One region of the Massilia forsythiae genome, then DNA from elsewhere that is predicted to be linked to it. Evidence: predicted binding sites of a transcription regulator. Region 1 holds the regulator's gene; each other region holds the start of a gene.
What was found. The regulator HrcA, encoded in region 1, represses chaperone genes, less so after heat shock. The targets are predictions, from matches to a motif close to TTAGCACTCNNNNNNNNNGAGTGCTAA.
Positions count from the first base shown of each region.

Region 1 (4,840 bases):
GGCCGTGGCCGGCGGACTGATTGCCAGGTCCTGCCCGCCGGTGCTCAGCACCAGGCCGGGATAGACCACGCCATACACCGTGACATTGATTGGAAAGGTGGCCTTGCCGCCACCGCAGGAGGCCAGCGTCAGCGATGCCGCCAGGACCAGCGCGCCACGCGCGAGGGAAAACTTCATGTGCTTCTCCAAGGGTTAAGCGCTGGCTGCGCAGTTGACGCTGACGGTGGTCACGTTGACCGCTCCCACGATGCCGCTGCCGTTGGCGACCGTGCAGGTCTGGCCGGACGGTTGCTGCAGGATGGTGACGCCGTACGGACCATCTTCGTTCACCTTGTCCATGGTGACGGTGGTGGCGCCGGCATTGACTGTCTTGCGGTCCGAACCGTTGAGCACCACCAGTCCGCTGCCGGTGAGGCCGTTGATCGCGACGATCAGGTCGTGCTGATTGATGGTGCAGCTCACTATTGCCCGATTGTAGGTATAGTAATTGGCGCGCGCTTCGCCGTTGGTGATCGTGCATGACGAGACGTTCGACGGCAGGACGTCCTTGCCGGAAGCATCCTTCTTCACCGCGATCTTGAACTTGTCGTCGGTCGACACGTACTTGCTGAAGGTGGCGGTGGTCACGCCGGCACCGATCGCCAAGTCGTCGCCACCATTGTTTTGCAGTACCAGGCCATCCTTGGTGACGCCGCTGATGGTAACGGACAGGGGCAGGTCGCCGCTGCTGCCGCCGCACGCGGCCAGGCCCAGCGCGCATGCCAGGGCAACGCCGGCACGCAGGATCGAACTCTTCATGACTTCTCCAATAGGGACAGGATTCGGCGCCCGCACCGGGCGTGCCGGCCGGGCAACCAGTGTCGCATCGGCTCCAGCACCGCAGCCGGGCTGTTTGCCAATTTCACATGTTTTCTCGGCAGGCAGGCGCAACAGCACCGATGAGTAGAAAAATGCCCATCATTTTAGTGCATTTGCCAAGCCGCGGCCCGATTTGCCTTTGTATCACGGTGTAACCGGGCGTGCAGCATTGCTTTTCGCGACGGCCGTCGCTATGCTTGGACCGCTCGACTTCCCGCTCTTCCTGCCGCTTCTTCCACTTTCGTACTTTTATCCATGAGCACTGCGCGCGCCTGGCCCAAGGCCATCCTGTTCGACCTGGACGATACCCTGTGGCCGATCGGCCCCGTGATCGCCCGGGCCGAGCAAAGCCTGTTCGCCTGGCTGCGCAAGCATGCGCCGCGCGTGGCCGGGCAATTCACCATCGACAGCCTGCGCCAGGCGCGCCTGGACCTGCTGGCGCGCCAGCCCGAGTTCCACCTCGACCTGGCCAGGCTGCGCCGCGCCGGCCTGCTGGACGCCTTTGCGCACGCGGGCGAGGAAGCCGCCAAGGTGGAGCTGGCGATGGCGCATTTCGCCGACGCGCGCAACGCCGTGAATCCGTACGAGGACGTGCTGTCCGGCCTGCAGCGCCTGCAGCAGTTGAACGGCACGGTGCTGGTCGGCTCGATCTCGAACGGCAACGCCGACTTGCAGGCGATCGGCCTGTCGCACCACTTCAAGGTATCGGTGGCGGCGCACCAGCTGGGCGTGGCCAAGCCGGACGCGGCGATCTTCCTGGCCGCCTGCCGCGAACTGGGCGTGGCGCCCGAGGATGCGGTGTACGTCGGCGACGACGTGCTGCTCGACGTGCAGGGCGCCCAGCGCGCCGGCCTGCGCGCAGTATGGATGAACCGCACCGGCTCCAGCGCGCACCTGGAACACGGCGTGGTGCCGGACGCGATCGTGCGCGACTTCGGCGAATTGCTCGACTGGCTCGAACACACCCATGGATGACTGCGCGGATGACTGCACACCGGGGATGCGAACGGGCATAATGCGGGAAGGCGGCGCAATCCGCCTTCCCTACCGGTATCCACTCCATGAAACTCGATAATCGTGCCCAAACCCTGCTGAAAGCCCTGGTCGAGCGCTACATTGCCGATGGCCAGCCGGTCGGCTCGCGCGCGCTGTCGAAGTTTTCCGGGCTCGATTTGTCGCCGGCGACGATCCGCAACATCATGGCCGACCTCGAGGAGATGGGCTACGTCGCCAGCCCGCACACCTCGGCCGGGCGGGTGCCGACGCCGCGCGGCTACCGCCTGTTCGTCGATACCTTGCTGACCGTGCGCCAGATCGACGAGAACGCCGTCGAGGCCGGCATGCGCCTGCCGGCGCACCAGCCGCAGAAGGTGATCGCCAACGCGGCGCAGATGCTGTCCTCGCTGTCGCAGTTCGCCGGCGTGGTGCAAAGCCCGCGGCGCGAGTCGACGTTCCAGCAGATCGAGTTTTTACGGTTGTCGGAAAAGCGCATCCTGCTGGTGATCGTCGATCCGCGCGGCGACGTGCAGAACCGCCTGCTGCTGACCGAAGTCGATTATTCGCCGGCGCAATTGACCCAGTCCGCCAACTACCTGAACCAGAACTTCGCCGGCCTGTCGTTCGACCAGGTGCGCACGCGCCTGTCCGGAGAGCTGCGCCAGCTGCGCGACGACATGGGCTGCCTGATGCAGGCCGCGGTGGAGGCGGGCAGCGAAGCGATGCAGGAAACCGACGACATGGTCATCGCCGGCGAGCGCAACCTGCTGTCGGTGTCGGACCTGTCGTCCAACATGAGTTCGCTGCGCCAGATGTTCGAGATGTTCGAGCAAAAGACCGGGCTGATGCAGCTGCTCGACATGTCCAGCAAGGCCGGCGGCGTGCAGATCTTCATCGGCGGCGAATCGAGCCTGGTGCCGATGGACGAGATGAGCGTGGTCACCGCGCCGTACGAGGTCAACGGCAAGATCGTCGGCACGCTGGGCGTGATCGGGCCGACGCGCATGGCCTACGAGCGCGTGATCCCGATCGTCGACATCACGGCCAAGCTGCTGTCCAACGCGTTGAGCCATTCCTGAAGGCGCCGGCCCATTCCCGAGCGCGGCCGGCCCGGGCGTTGATTTTTTTTAAAAGCAACATTTTCATTGTAAATCCTGCTAGATTCGGGGATTGCGCCTGCGCGCTTTCGAGGAGATGTGCAGTGAAACGATGTGCCCTGCTGGTGGCCGCTGCTTGGTGCAGCCTGGCCGCGTCCGGTCCGGTGCTGGTCAAGTCGGGCGCGCCGGCCGCGTCCGCATCGGGATCTGTACCCGTACGGGCCGCCGACCGCATCGCCGTCGGCCCCTGGCAGGTGCAGGCAAGCATCGCCGGCAGCGGCCGTTATACCGTGATTTTCGAATCGGGCTTCGGCACCGACCTGCGCGCCTGGCGCAAGGTGGCGCCCGCGCTGGCGGCCGGGGCGCGCACCGTGGTGTATTCGCGCGCCGGCCACGGCGCTTCCGATGCGCGCCCGGAGCCGCGCACCATCCTGCAGGGCAGCCGCGAACTCGACCAGCTGATCGCCGCCGCGCAATTGAAACCGCCGTTCATCCTGGTCGGCCATTCGTATGGCGGGCTGCTGGCGCGCGCCTTTGCGGCGCGCCATCCGGAGCAGGTGGCCGGGATGGTGCTGGTCGATCCGTCCAACGAGCGTTTCAATCCGGCGCTGCGCAAGCTGGACGCGGCGCGCGCCCGCGAGGACGACAGGCAATTCGCCGCCATCGTGCCGGCGAAATTCCAGCCGGAGCTGCAGCAGTTGCAACCGGTGCTCGATAGCGGGAAATTGCCGGCGGAAGTGGACGGCAAGCTGCCGGACGTACCGGTGGTGGTGCTGACGTCGGTGCGCCAGGCCGACAAGCCGGAATTCTTCCTGGAGACGCCGCAGGCGGTGGCGCTCAAGCGCGCGCTGCACGCCGATTTCCTGCGCCAGTTCCGTGACGGCACGCAGGTGGTGACCGCGAACAGCGGCCACAATATTCAGCTGGAAGAGCCGGAGCTGGTGATCGCCGCGGTGAACAAGGTCATGGCCGCGGCCGACAAGCGCATGCCCTAGACCGGCCGCTCAGTGGCGGTGCGGGCAATTCGTCTTGATGCAATTGCCGTAGATGGCCAATGCGTGCTCGGCGATCTTGAAGCCGCGTTCCAGGGCGATCTTTTGCTGGCGGCTCTCGATTTCCTCGTCGTAGAACTCTTCGACGTGGCCGCAATCGATGCAGACCAGGTGATCGTGGTGCGAGCCGGCGTTCAGTTCGTAGATCGCCTTGCCGGTTTCGAAATGGTTCCGGTTCAGCAAGCCGGCTTGTTCGAACTGGGTCAGCACGCGGTACACGGTGGCCAGGCCGACGTCCATGTTTTCGTTCAACAAGGTCTTGTAGACGTCTTCCGCCGTCAAGTGCCGCACCGTGCTGTTCTGGAAAATTTCCAGGATTTTCAGGCGCGGCAAGGTCGCTTTGAGGCCGCTGGCCTTCAGGTCGGTAGGGTTGTTGCTCATGTTTTGTTACTCGGATATGGGCGGAGTGCTTTATGATATAGCGTTTTCGGAGCTCCCGCTCATTCGTACTGAGGTCAGATATGCGCATCAAGAATGCCGTTTTCCATCGTTCCCACGCCCGGGCTGCGCTCGTGGCCGGCCTCGCCTGCACGGCGCTGGCGGTCTCGGGTTGCGCGTCCTGGCGTAACCAGACCAAGCCGGCAGCGCCGGTGAGCACTGCGCCGGGCGCGGTCGCCGCCGATGCCGACAAGGCCGCGGCCATCGCGAACGCCGGCGCGCAGACCACGCAGACCACCAAGCTGCAGAAATTCCTGTGGGTGTTTTCGCCTTATCGCCCGGACATCCAGCAGGGCAACTTCGTGTCCCAGGAAATGCTGGGCCAGCTGAAGCCCGGCCAGACCCGCGATCAAGTTAAATTCATCCTCGGTACGCCGCTGATGGCCGACGCCTTCCACG
Region 1 covers NZ_CP051685.1:2,382,855-2,387,694, forward strand. The annotation lists gene HH212_RS10275 (hypothetical protein) at 1-177, opposite strand, end outside; gene HH212_RS10280 (hypothetical protein) at 193-798, opposite strand; gene HH212_RS10285 (HAD family hydrolase) at 1,114-1,833, shown strand; gene hrcA (heat-inducible transcriptional repressor HrcA) at 1,920-2,933, shown strand; gene HH212_RS10295 (alpha/beta fold hydrolase) at 3,056-3,946, shown strand; gene fur (ferric iron uptake transcriptional regulator) at 3,956-4,384, opposite strand; gene HH212_RS10305 (outer membrane protein assembly factor BamE) at 4,465-4,840, shown strand, end outside.

Region 2 (4,840 bases), 610 kb from region 1:
TCCGAGTGGCACACGCCGCAGTACAGGACGTCGATTTCCACCTCGTGCGCAGTGGCTTCCTCGCGCTCGAACTCGTATTTCTTGAGACGGCTGAACGAATGCTTGGCGGCGTAGCCGGTGACCTTGATCATGTGACCCCCTTGTCGGAAAACCTGAACCTTAGAGGGCGGTGCGATCACGGTCTGTACGATTGCGCGCTTAGTTCCAGGCAACGACCGAGGCTGGATGGCAAACCCGGCGTCAGCCAGCCACGTGCAAACCCTGGTCATCGCACCAGCGCTGCAGGGCGCTGCGGGTCTCGTCGTCGTGGAAGCGCTTCCATTCGCCGGCGGCGCCGCGCGCTTCAAGCAGTTTCACGAAGCCGGCCTCGGGGTCGGCTTCGCGCAGCAGGTCTTCCACGTTCTCGCGGTCGCCCGGCATGTGCTTTTCGGCGAAGCGCCGGGGCAGGGCGGCGCCCAGGCCGAGCGTGCGCAGGCCGGGGATGGCCACGTAGCGGCCGTCGTCCGTGCCGTCGTCTTCCTCGCCGCCGCCCGGCAGGGGCGCCTCGTCGTCCAGGTACTCGTCGTCGCGGAACTGGATCATGCCGGTGTCGCGTTCGATCCAGGCCTTGGCTTCGCCGTGCGCTTCGTCCACGATGGTCATGGCGTTTTCGAGTTCGTCGAGTTTCACTTGGGTCATGGCAGGGTCTCCGTCGGCAGATGGGGTGGGCACCCGATTATGAAGCGGACGCGGGAAATCCGGGGCGCGTTTGGCGCCATGGTCGACAAGCAATAAAAAAACCCTGCAAGGCTCACACCTTGCAGGGTTTTCGCAGCGTGTTACGGCAGGCCGATTACATCATGCCGTCCATGCCGCCCATGCCGCCCATGCCACCCATACCGCCCATGCCGCCGCCGGCCGGCTTGTCTTCGACGATCTCGGAGACCATCGCGTCGGTGGTCAGCATCAGGCCGGCGATCGACGCGGCGTTCTGCAGTGCCGAGCGGGTCACCTTGGCCGGATCCAGCACGCCCATTTCGACCATGTCGCCGTAGGTGCCGTTCGAGGCGTTGTAACCGTAGTTACCGGTGCCGGCCAGCACGCCCGAGACCACGACCGACGGCTCATCGCCGGCGTTCTGGACGATCATGCGCAGCGGCTCTTCCATCGCGCGCAGCACGATCTTGATGCCGGCGTCCTGGTCGGGGTTGTCGCCCTTGACCTGGATCGCGGCGCGGGCGCGCAGCAGGGCCACGCCGCCGCCCGGGACGATGCCTTCTTCCACGGCAGCGCGGGTGGCGTGCAGCGCGTCTTCCACGCGTGCCTTCTTCTCTTTCATCTCGACTTCGGTGGCGGCACCGACGCGGATCACGGCAACGCCGCCGGCCAGCTTGGCCACGCGTTCCTGCAGCTTCTCGCGGTCGTAGTCCGAGGTCGCTTCTTCGATCTGGATGCGGATCTGCTTGACGCGGCCTTCGATGCCTTCGGCCTGGCCGGCACCGTCGATGATGATGGTGTTTTCCTTGCCGACTTCGATGCGCTTGGCCTGGCCCAGTTCGTTCAGCGTGACCTTTTCCAGGGTCAGGCCGACTTCTTCGGCGATCACCTGGCCGCCGGTCAGGATGGCGATGTCTTCCAGCATGGCCTTGCGGCGGTCGCCGAAGCCCGGTGCCTTGACGGCGACGGTCTTGAGGATGCCGCGGATGTTGTTGACCACCAGGGTCGCCAGCGCTTCGCCGTCGATGTCTTCGGCGATGATGACCAGCGGACGGCCGGCCTTGGCGACTTGCTCCAGCACCGGCAGCAGGTCACGGATGTTCGAGATCTTCTTGTCGCACAGCAGGACGAACGGGCTTTCGTGCACGGCGACTTGCTTGTCCGGGTTGTTGATGAAGTACGGCGACAGGTAGCCGCGGTCGAACTGCATGCCTTCCACGATGTCCAGCTCGTCGTTCAGCGACTTGCCGTCTTCGACGGTGATGACACCTTCCTTGCCGACCTTTTCCATCGCCTCGGCGATGCGCTCGCCCACGGACGAATCCGAGTTGGCCGAGATGGTGCCGACTTGCGCGATCTCTTTCGAGGTGGTGGTCGGCTTGGCGATGTTCTTCAGCTCTTCGACGGTGGCGGCGACGGCCTTGTCGATGCCACGCTTCAGGTCCATCGGGTTCATGCCGGCGGCAACGAACTTCATGCCTTCGCGCACGATGGCTTGCGCCAGCACGGTCGCGGTGGTGGTGCCGTCGCCGGCGTTATCGCTGGTCTTGGAAGCGACTTCCTTGACCATCTGCGCGCCCATATTCATGAGCTTGTCTTTCAGTTCGATCTCTTTGGCGACCGAGACGCCGTCCTTGGTGACGGTCGGGGCGCCGAACGAGCGCTCGAGCACGACGTTGCGGCCTTTCGGGCCCAGGGTGACCTTGACCGCGTTGGCCAGGATGTTGACGCCTTCGACCATCTTGGCGCGCGCTACGTCGCCGAACACTACATCTTTAGCTGCCATGTTTTATTTCTCCGAATTCAAAGGATAGGTTTGTTGGGAAGATCACAGGGCCACGACGGCCATGATGTCTTCTTCGCGCATGACCAGCAGTTCTTCGCCGTTGACCTTGACCGACTGGCCTGAGTACTTGCCGAACAGAACGCGGTCGCCGACTTTCACTTCCAGCGCGCGCACCTGGCCGTTGTCCTGCACTTTGCCGTTGCCCACGGCGAGGATCTCGCCCTGGTCCGGTTTCTCGGCTGCTGCATCGGGGATGATCAGGCCGGACGCGGTCTTGGTTTCCTGGTCGAGACGCTTGACGATCACGCGATCGTGCAGTGGGCGAAGGTTCATGCAAAACTCCTTTGATTGATGATTGACTGTCGTGGTTTGACCGGCGCAGTGTCGTTGTTGCCGGTTCGAGGAGGGATTAGCACTCCTCAGTGACGAGTGCTAATTATAGGGACGATAATTCGGGTTTTCAAGCTGCTATGTTGGCGTTGCAACGGACTTTTTTCACGTAACCCCAATCCAATATTTGAGTTCACGCAATACCGTTTACCAATTGGGCGGGTGTATAGCGAGTATTCGACTGCCATCTACGGCTTTGCCGCGCCACTTGGCGAACGCACAATCGTGGGAGCTTAGCATTCATTCGACAAATCGTGCGCACGATCAGGTAACTAGATAAATAGATATTGATCTATCACATATCTGTGAAGGAATATGATGTTCTCAGGCCTTTACTTATTGTAATGATAAGGCGGAATGCAATGGGAGAATCCCGCATTTTCCGCACGATCGCCACTGCCGGCGTCGACGGCATCAATCGTGATCCTGTTGACGAAAAAATCAACTCGGCCCTATAGTGATGAATGATTTCCGAATTCCAAGAACTTTCCGATAAAATCGACCGGTTGGCCCAGCTGGCCCAGTCGCTGCGCGGCGAAAATTACCTGCTGCGCCAGGCCAACGCCTTGCTCAGCGCCGAAAACGTCGATTTCAATCACCGGCTCCTCGAAGCCCAACGCCGCGTCGAAGCGCTGCTCGCGCAGCTCGAACCCACGCCTCCCGCCACCCCCGACGACAGCGAGGCCGCGCAATGATCTACCTCGACGTGCTCATCATGGGGCAACCGTACCGCCTGGCCTGCCGCGAAGGGGAACAGAAGACGCTGCGCGAAGCGGTGGCTTACCTCGACGGCAAGATGTGCGCCTTGCGCGATACCGGCAAGGTCAAGGGTACCGACCGCATCGCCGTCATGGCGGCGCTGTCGGTGGCCGCCGAATTCCTGTCGGTGAAGTCGCCGCAGGGTCCCCTGTCCGACATGACGATGTTGGAAATCAAGACCAAGCTGGAAGCCATGCACGTGGTGCTGGACAATGTGCTTGATGCAAAGGAAACGCCGTAACCGGCAGGCGGACGCCGCTATGCGGCCTGCCTAACACTCGCGCGTGCTTCGAAGCTAAAAACGTTTGACATGGCAGTTCATCGTAGTAAACTGAGGTCTACCCTGCGGTGTTCGAGATTTGTCATATATTCCTTGAACCATTCTTACGCATAGGTTGTGGAACATTCTTGATGGGCGTGATCGTCACTTGCTTGACGAACCCGAAATTGAGCTGACTGCGACCACCTTGAGCCGTTCAGGTTCGGGATGCCGGCAAAAACGGCACAGGCGGGGCTTTATTCCAGAGCGGTTGCGACACGACAGTGCGCAACCGCTTTTTCATGCCTGCTTTTATTTCTACCATGCGCTACTGGTTGATGAAATCCGAGCCCGACGAAGTCGCGTTCGACGACGTGCTGGCTGCGCCCGGCAAGACGGTGTCCTGGTTTGGCGTGCGCAACTACCAGGCGCGCAATTTCATGCGCGACCAGATGCAGCCGGGCGACGGCGTGCTGTTCTATCATTCCAGCTGCGCCGTGCCCGGTATTGCCGGCATTGCCGAAGTGGTGGGGGCGCCGTATCCGGACGCGTCCCAGTTCGAGACGGATCGAAAATATGCCGATCCGAAGGCCACGCCCGAGGCGCCGCGCTGGATTTCGGTCGACGTGCGCGCGGTGGCGCAGGGACGCTATCTGCCGCTGACCGAGTTGCGCACCGTGCCGCAGCTGCAAGACATGGTGCTGCTGCAAAAGGGGAGCCGGCTGTCGGTGTCGCCGGTGACGCGGGGCGAATGGGAGTGCATCCTGGCATTGGCCGGCGTGTAGGGTGGGCGGGCTTCCCGTCCACCCTACGAAAGTAGCGTCGTACTTGCGCCGTCAAGCCGGCACGGCGCGCTTGTTCCCATCAGAATACGCCCAGCCCAGCATGATCAGCCCGGCCACGATCATCGGCAGCGACAGCACCTGTCCCGACGTGATCGGCAGGCCGAA
Region 2 covers NZ_CP051685.1:2,991,843-2,996,682, forward strand. The annotation lists gene HH212_RS12790 (NAD(P)-dependent alcohol dehydrogenase) at 1-131, opposite strand, end outside; gene HH212_RS12795 (hypothetical protein) at 241-678, opposite strand; gene groL (chaperonin GroEL) at 833-2,482, opposite strand; gene groES (co-chaperone GroES) at 2,525-2,815, opposite strand; gene HH212_RS12810 (hypothetical protein) at 3,337-3,567, shown strand; gene HH212_RS12815 (cell division protein ZapA) at 3,564-3,872, shown strand; RNA gene ssrS (6S RNA) at 3,969-4,150, shown strand; gene HH212_RS12825 (EVE domain-containing protein) at 4,214-4,675, shown strand; gene lgt (prolipoprotein diacylglyceryl transferase) at 4,727-4,840, opposite strand, start outside.
Region 2: a site for HrcA is predicted at 2,892-2,918, ahead of groES (co-chaperone GroES). Genes of this name have one in related genera too.

Region 3 (4,840 bases), 1.5 Mb from region 1:
CGTGTTGCATGCGCGCCAGCTCGGCCACGCCGATGCCGGGGTGCTCGTCGACACAGCCCAGCAATGCCGACTGCAGCAGCGAAAGGCCGTTGTCGCGGCGTTCGGCGTCTCGGCGGATTTCGCGCACCATCAGCTTGAGGACGTTGCGCAGGTTTTCCGAGAGTTCCGCGATATCTGCTGGCTGGTTCTGTCCGGGCGATGTCATGGCTATGAAGTTAGGTAGGCTACCTACTTAGTTTACTGCGCGATGGGTCGGCGTTCAAGCGAAACCTGCACGTGTCCGGTACATGCCGAAATGGCAAATGGCGGCGGCTGCGGGTATGCTGTGGCGATGCCCGGCCGCGATCGAGACTGCAGCCGACCTGCCCGACTCACCCTGGAGAATTGACCATGACGCGATTGACCGCAGCCGACTTCGACCCGGAAGTGCTGAAACTCTTCGATGGCTACGTGCACGGCCAGGTGTCGCGCCGCGACTTTTTGGCGCGCGCCGGACGCTATGCCGCAGGCGGGGTGACGGCCGCCACCCTGCTGGCGCAGCTGTCGCCATCCTTCGCCGCGCCGCTGGTGGGGCCGAACGATGCGCGCCTGAAGACCAGCTACCAGGAATTTCCGTCGCCGCAGGGCTACGGCAAGCTGCGCGGCTACCTGGCCGTGCCGGCCAATGCCAAGGGCAAGCTGCCGGCGGTGCTGGTGGTGCACGAGAACCGCGGCCTGAACCCGCACATCGAGGACATCGCGCGCCGCCTGGCGCTGGACGGCTTCATCGCCTTTGCGCCGGACGCGCTGTTCCCGCTGGGCGGCTATCCGGGCGACGAGGACAGCGCGCGCACCCTGTTCTCCAAGCTGGACCAGACCAAGACCCGCGCCGACTTCATCGCCGCCGCGCATGCCCTGAAGAACATGCCGCAGGCGGCCGGCAAGATCGGCGTGGTCGGTTTCTGCTACGGCGGCGGCATCGCCAACTACCTGGCCACGCAATTGCCCGACCTGGCCGCGGCAGTGCCTTTCTACGGCCAGCAGCCGCCCGCTGCCGAGGTCGCGCACATCCGCGCGCCGCTGCTGATCCACGACGCCGGCAAGGACGAGCGCATCCTGGCGGGCTGGCCGGCCTACGAGGCGGCGCTGCAGGCCAACAAGGTCGCCTACCAGCACTACGTCTACGCGGGCGTCGAGCACGGCTTCAACAACGACACCACGCCGCGCTACGACGATGCCGCCGCCAAGCTGGCCTGGGGACGGACGCTAGCGTTTTTGAAGGAAAAGCTGGCCTGACCCGTTGTAGAGTAGTTCGGGGTCAGGAAAATTCGGGGTCAGAGCACAATGAGGGGTCAGAGCACAATTTAAGGGAACATCGAACGATTCGGGGTCAGAGCACAATGTTGCTGCCATGATCTGAGCCCGAATGTTGTTAGCATGCTGTAACGCCGCCACGGGCCATGGGCTGTGGACGAAGCCGTTGATCCATCTATCGAGCTAAGCTGAAAATGCAAAAGATCATTTTCTTTGCAATTTGCTCTGACCCCGAATTGTGCTCTGACCCCAAATTGAATAAAGCAAAAGGCGCCCGGAGGCGCCTTGGTGGTGGGACGAGTTTGGTTTAGACGAAGGCGGCGAGGGCCGTTTTCATCTTTTTCAGCGCGGCCGATTCGATCTGGCGGATGCGCTCGGCCGACACGCCGAATTCCTCGGCCAGTGTGTGCAGCGTGGCGCCGGAACCGTCGTCGTTGGCCAGCCAGCGCGCTTCCACGATACGGCGCGAACGCGGGTCGAGCTTGCCGAGGGCGGTTTCCAGGCCTTCGGATTGCAGCCGCACCTTGTCTTCGGCTTCCAGCACCTTGGTCGGCTCCTGCTGCTCGGACGACAGGTAGGCGATCGGCGAGAACTTGTCGTCTTCCTCGTCGGACGGCGCTTCCAGCGCGATGTCGCGGCCCGAAAGACGGGTTTCCATCTCGATCACTTCTTCGCGCTTGACGTCGAGCATCTTCGCCAAGTCGTCGACCTGCTGCGGCGACATCGCGTCCAACCCCTGCTTGTTGCTGCGCAGGTTGAAGAACAGCTTGCGCTGCGCCTTGGTCGTCGCGACTTTTACCAGGCGCCAGTTCTTCAGGATGTATTCGTGCATTTCGGCCTTGATCCAGTGCATTGCATAGGACACCAGGCGCACGCCCTGGTTCGGGTCGAAACGTTTTACGGCCTTCATCAGGCCGATATTGCCTTCCTGGATCAGGTCGGCGTGCGGCAGGCCATAGCCCAGGTAGCCGCGCGCGATCGACACCACCAGGCGCAGGTGGGACATCACCAGCTTCTGTGCTGCGTCCAGGTCATTGTTATCGCGCAGGCCCTTGGCCAGCGAGACCTCTTCGTCATGGGTGAGCATCGGCAGGCGGTTCACCGCCGAGATGTATGCGTCGATATTGCCGAGATTGCCAGTAAAACCGAGTCCCAGAGCACGGCTGCCGGTAGGTACCAATGCGGATTGTGCGGACATAGTCATTTCCCTCTCAGAGTAAGCTGTACTGCATCATCGATTGCCCTTGCGCAAACCCCGAAGGCGTATCCAGGCACAAGGCTCGTTGTCGATGCTGGCGGCGCGTCATAGAAACCACGATCCGTCATGTACAGGAGACATATTAGCACTCTCTTGAGGTGAGTGCCAGGCGCCTCCATATGACTTCCGACGCCTTTAAGTTTCACTAAAGTATTTCTCAAAGGAATCGAATCAGGGAACGCTTCAACTGTAGAGTGTCATCGCAATCTGCAATTGATTTGGCTCAAACGCACCGCACAAATCGTTTGAAATCGTTAAATGACAGGTTAAGGAAGGTGTGCTTGACCTTCTGTTGGGTGGCGCACGTAGCCGTGTAGGCGCATGCCTTGCGTCCGCTAAGGATTTGACTGGCCAACAGTCAAGCGGTTCACCCGGCAGCGTGTCGGAAGAAGAGAGGAAGAAGCAGGACGACTACCCTAAAAGAACGCAGTGCCGTCGGATACGATATGAGGTGCCTGGCCTGGAACACAAGACATGTCCTGCACCATTCGTGACGATGCAAGACATGTTTTTCAGTGCATTCGCGTCAGTGCATGCGCGCCAGATGCCGCTGCACCGACAGCATGGCGCCGATCAGTCCCAGGCCGGCGCTGATCGCCAGCAGGCCGACCAGGCCCAGCGGCGGCAGGGTGGTCAGGTGGTATTCCGACGCGTACAGGCGGGCGAACTCGGCGATGGCCGTGTTCAGCGGGCGCAGCGCCAGCGCCACGCCGCCCAGCGCCACCGCGCCGGCGCACAGGCCGAGCAGGGCGCCGGTGTAGTAGAACGGGCGGTGGATGAAATCGTTGGTGGCGCCCAGCAGTTTCGATACCGCGATCTCCTCGCGCTGGGTCAGCACCTGCAGGCGGATGGTATTGAACACCACCGCGATCACCACCACGCCCAGCGTCGCCGCCAGCAAGGCCAGTGCCAGGCGCAGCACGCCCAGCAGCGCGGCCAGGCGCTTGACCCAGGCCGAGTCGACCTGCACCGATTCCACGCCCGGCAGGCCGCGCATCTGCTCGGCGATGCCGTCCACGCGTGCCGCGTTGGCATTGCTGGTAAAGCCTTCCAGCTTCATCACGTAGCTGTCCGGCAGCGGATTGTCGCCCAGCGTGTCGATCACGCTGGACAGGCCGCTGCGCAATTTGAGGCTTTCCAGCGCTTCCTCGCGCGGCACGAAATCGACCCTGGCGTGGCTGCCGGCCAGGATCTGCTGCAGCTGCGGCGCCAGCGCCTCGGCCTCGGCGCGCGTCGCGCTACTCTTGACGAACAGGCTGATCTCCGGATCGACCGACAATTGCTCGGACAGCGGACGCACGTTGTCGAGCAGGGTCACGCCGGCGAAGGGCAGGGCCAGCGCCACCGCCACCACCAGCACGTTGAACAGGAAACTGCCCGGCGCCTTGCGCACGTGGGCGAGGGCGGCGCCGAGGGCGAAGCGATGCTGGCGAACCCAGATGTTCATGGCGCACCTCCGCCGGCATTGGCGGCCGTATCGCCGGCCAGCTGCCCGTGTTCGAGGCGGATCACGCGCGCCGCGCCGGCCAGGATCTGCTCGTCGTGGGTCGAGATCACGCAGGTCACGCCGACCGAATGAAAGGCGTGCAGCGCGCCGATCACCTTGTCGGCGGCGGCGCGGTCGAGGTTGGCGGTCGGCTCGTCGGCCAGGATGATCTGCGGCCGGTTGACGATGGCGCGCGCGATCGCCACGCGCTGCTGCTCGCCGCCGGACAATTCCAGCGGCAGCGCTTTCACGCGGTCGAGCATGCCGACCTTGTCGAGCGCGGCGCGCGCCCGTTCGGCGGCGGCGCCCTTGGGCGCGCCGGCCACCACCAGCGGCAGCATCACGTTGGCCAGGATGGTGCGGTCGTTGAGCAGGCGCTGGTGCTGGAAGATCAGGCCCAGCTTGCGGCGCAGGAAGGGCACGCCGGCCTTTTTCAGCTTGCCGATGTCGTGGCCGCTGACGATCACGCGGCCCGAGGTCGGACGCTCGATCGCCGCCACCATTTTCATGAGGGTCGACTTGCCGGCGCCGGACGGGCCGGCCAGGTAGACCAGCTCGCCCTTGGCGATGTCGAGCGACACGCCGGACAGCGCGAACGCGTCGGCGGCATCGGAATATTTCTTGGAGACGGACTGGAACTCGATCATCGGCACTATCCCAGCAGCGCCTCGGCGAATTCTTCGGCGCTGAAGGGTTGCAGGTCCTCCAGCTTTTCGCCGACGCCGATGAAGTACACCGGCACCGGACGGGTGCGCGCGATCGCCGCCAGGATGCCGCCTTTCGCCGTGCCGTCGAGCTTGGTG
Region 3 covers NZ_CP051685.1:860,587-865,426, reverse strand. The annotation lists gene HH212_RS03690 (MarR family winged helix-turn-helix transcriptional regulator) at 1-205, opposite strand, end outside; gene HH212_RS03685 (dienelactone hydrolase family protein) at 391-1,275, shown strand; gene rpoH (RNA polymerase sigma factor RpoH) at 1,601-2,491, opposite strand; gene ftsX (permease-like cell division protein FtsX) at 3,078-3,998, opposite strand; gene HH212_RS03670 (cell division ATP-binding protein FtsE) at 3,995-4,684, opposite strand; gene ftsY (signal recognition particle-docking protein FtsY) at 4,690-4,840, opposite strand, start outside.
Region 3: a site for HrcA is predicted at 2,634-2,660, ahead of rpoH (RNA polymerase sigma factor RpoH). Genes of this name have one in related genera too.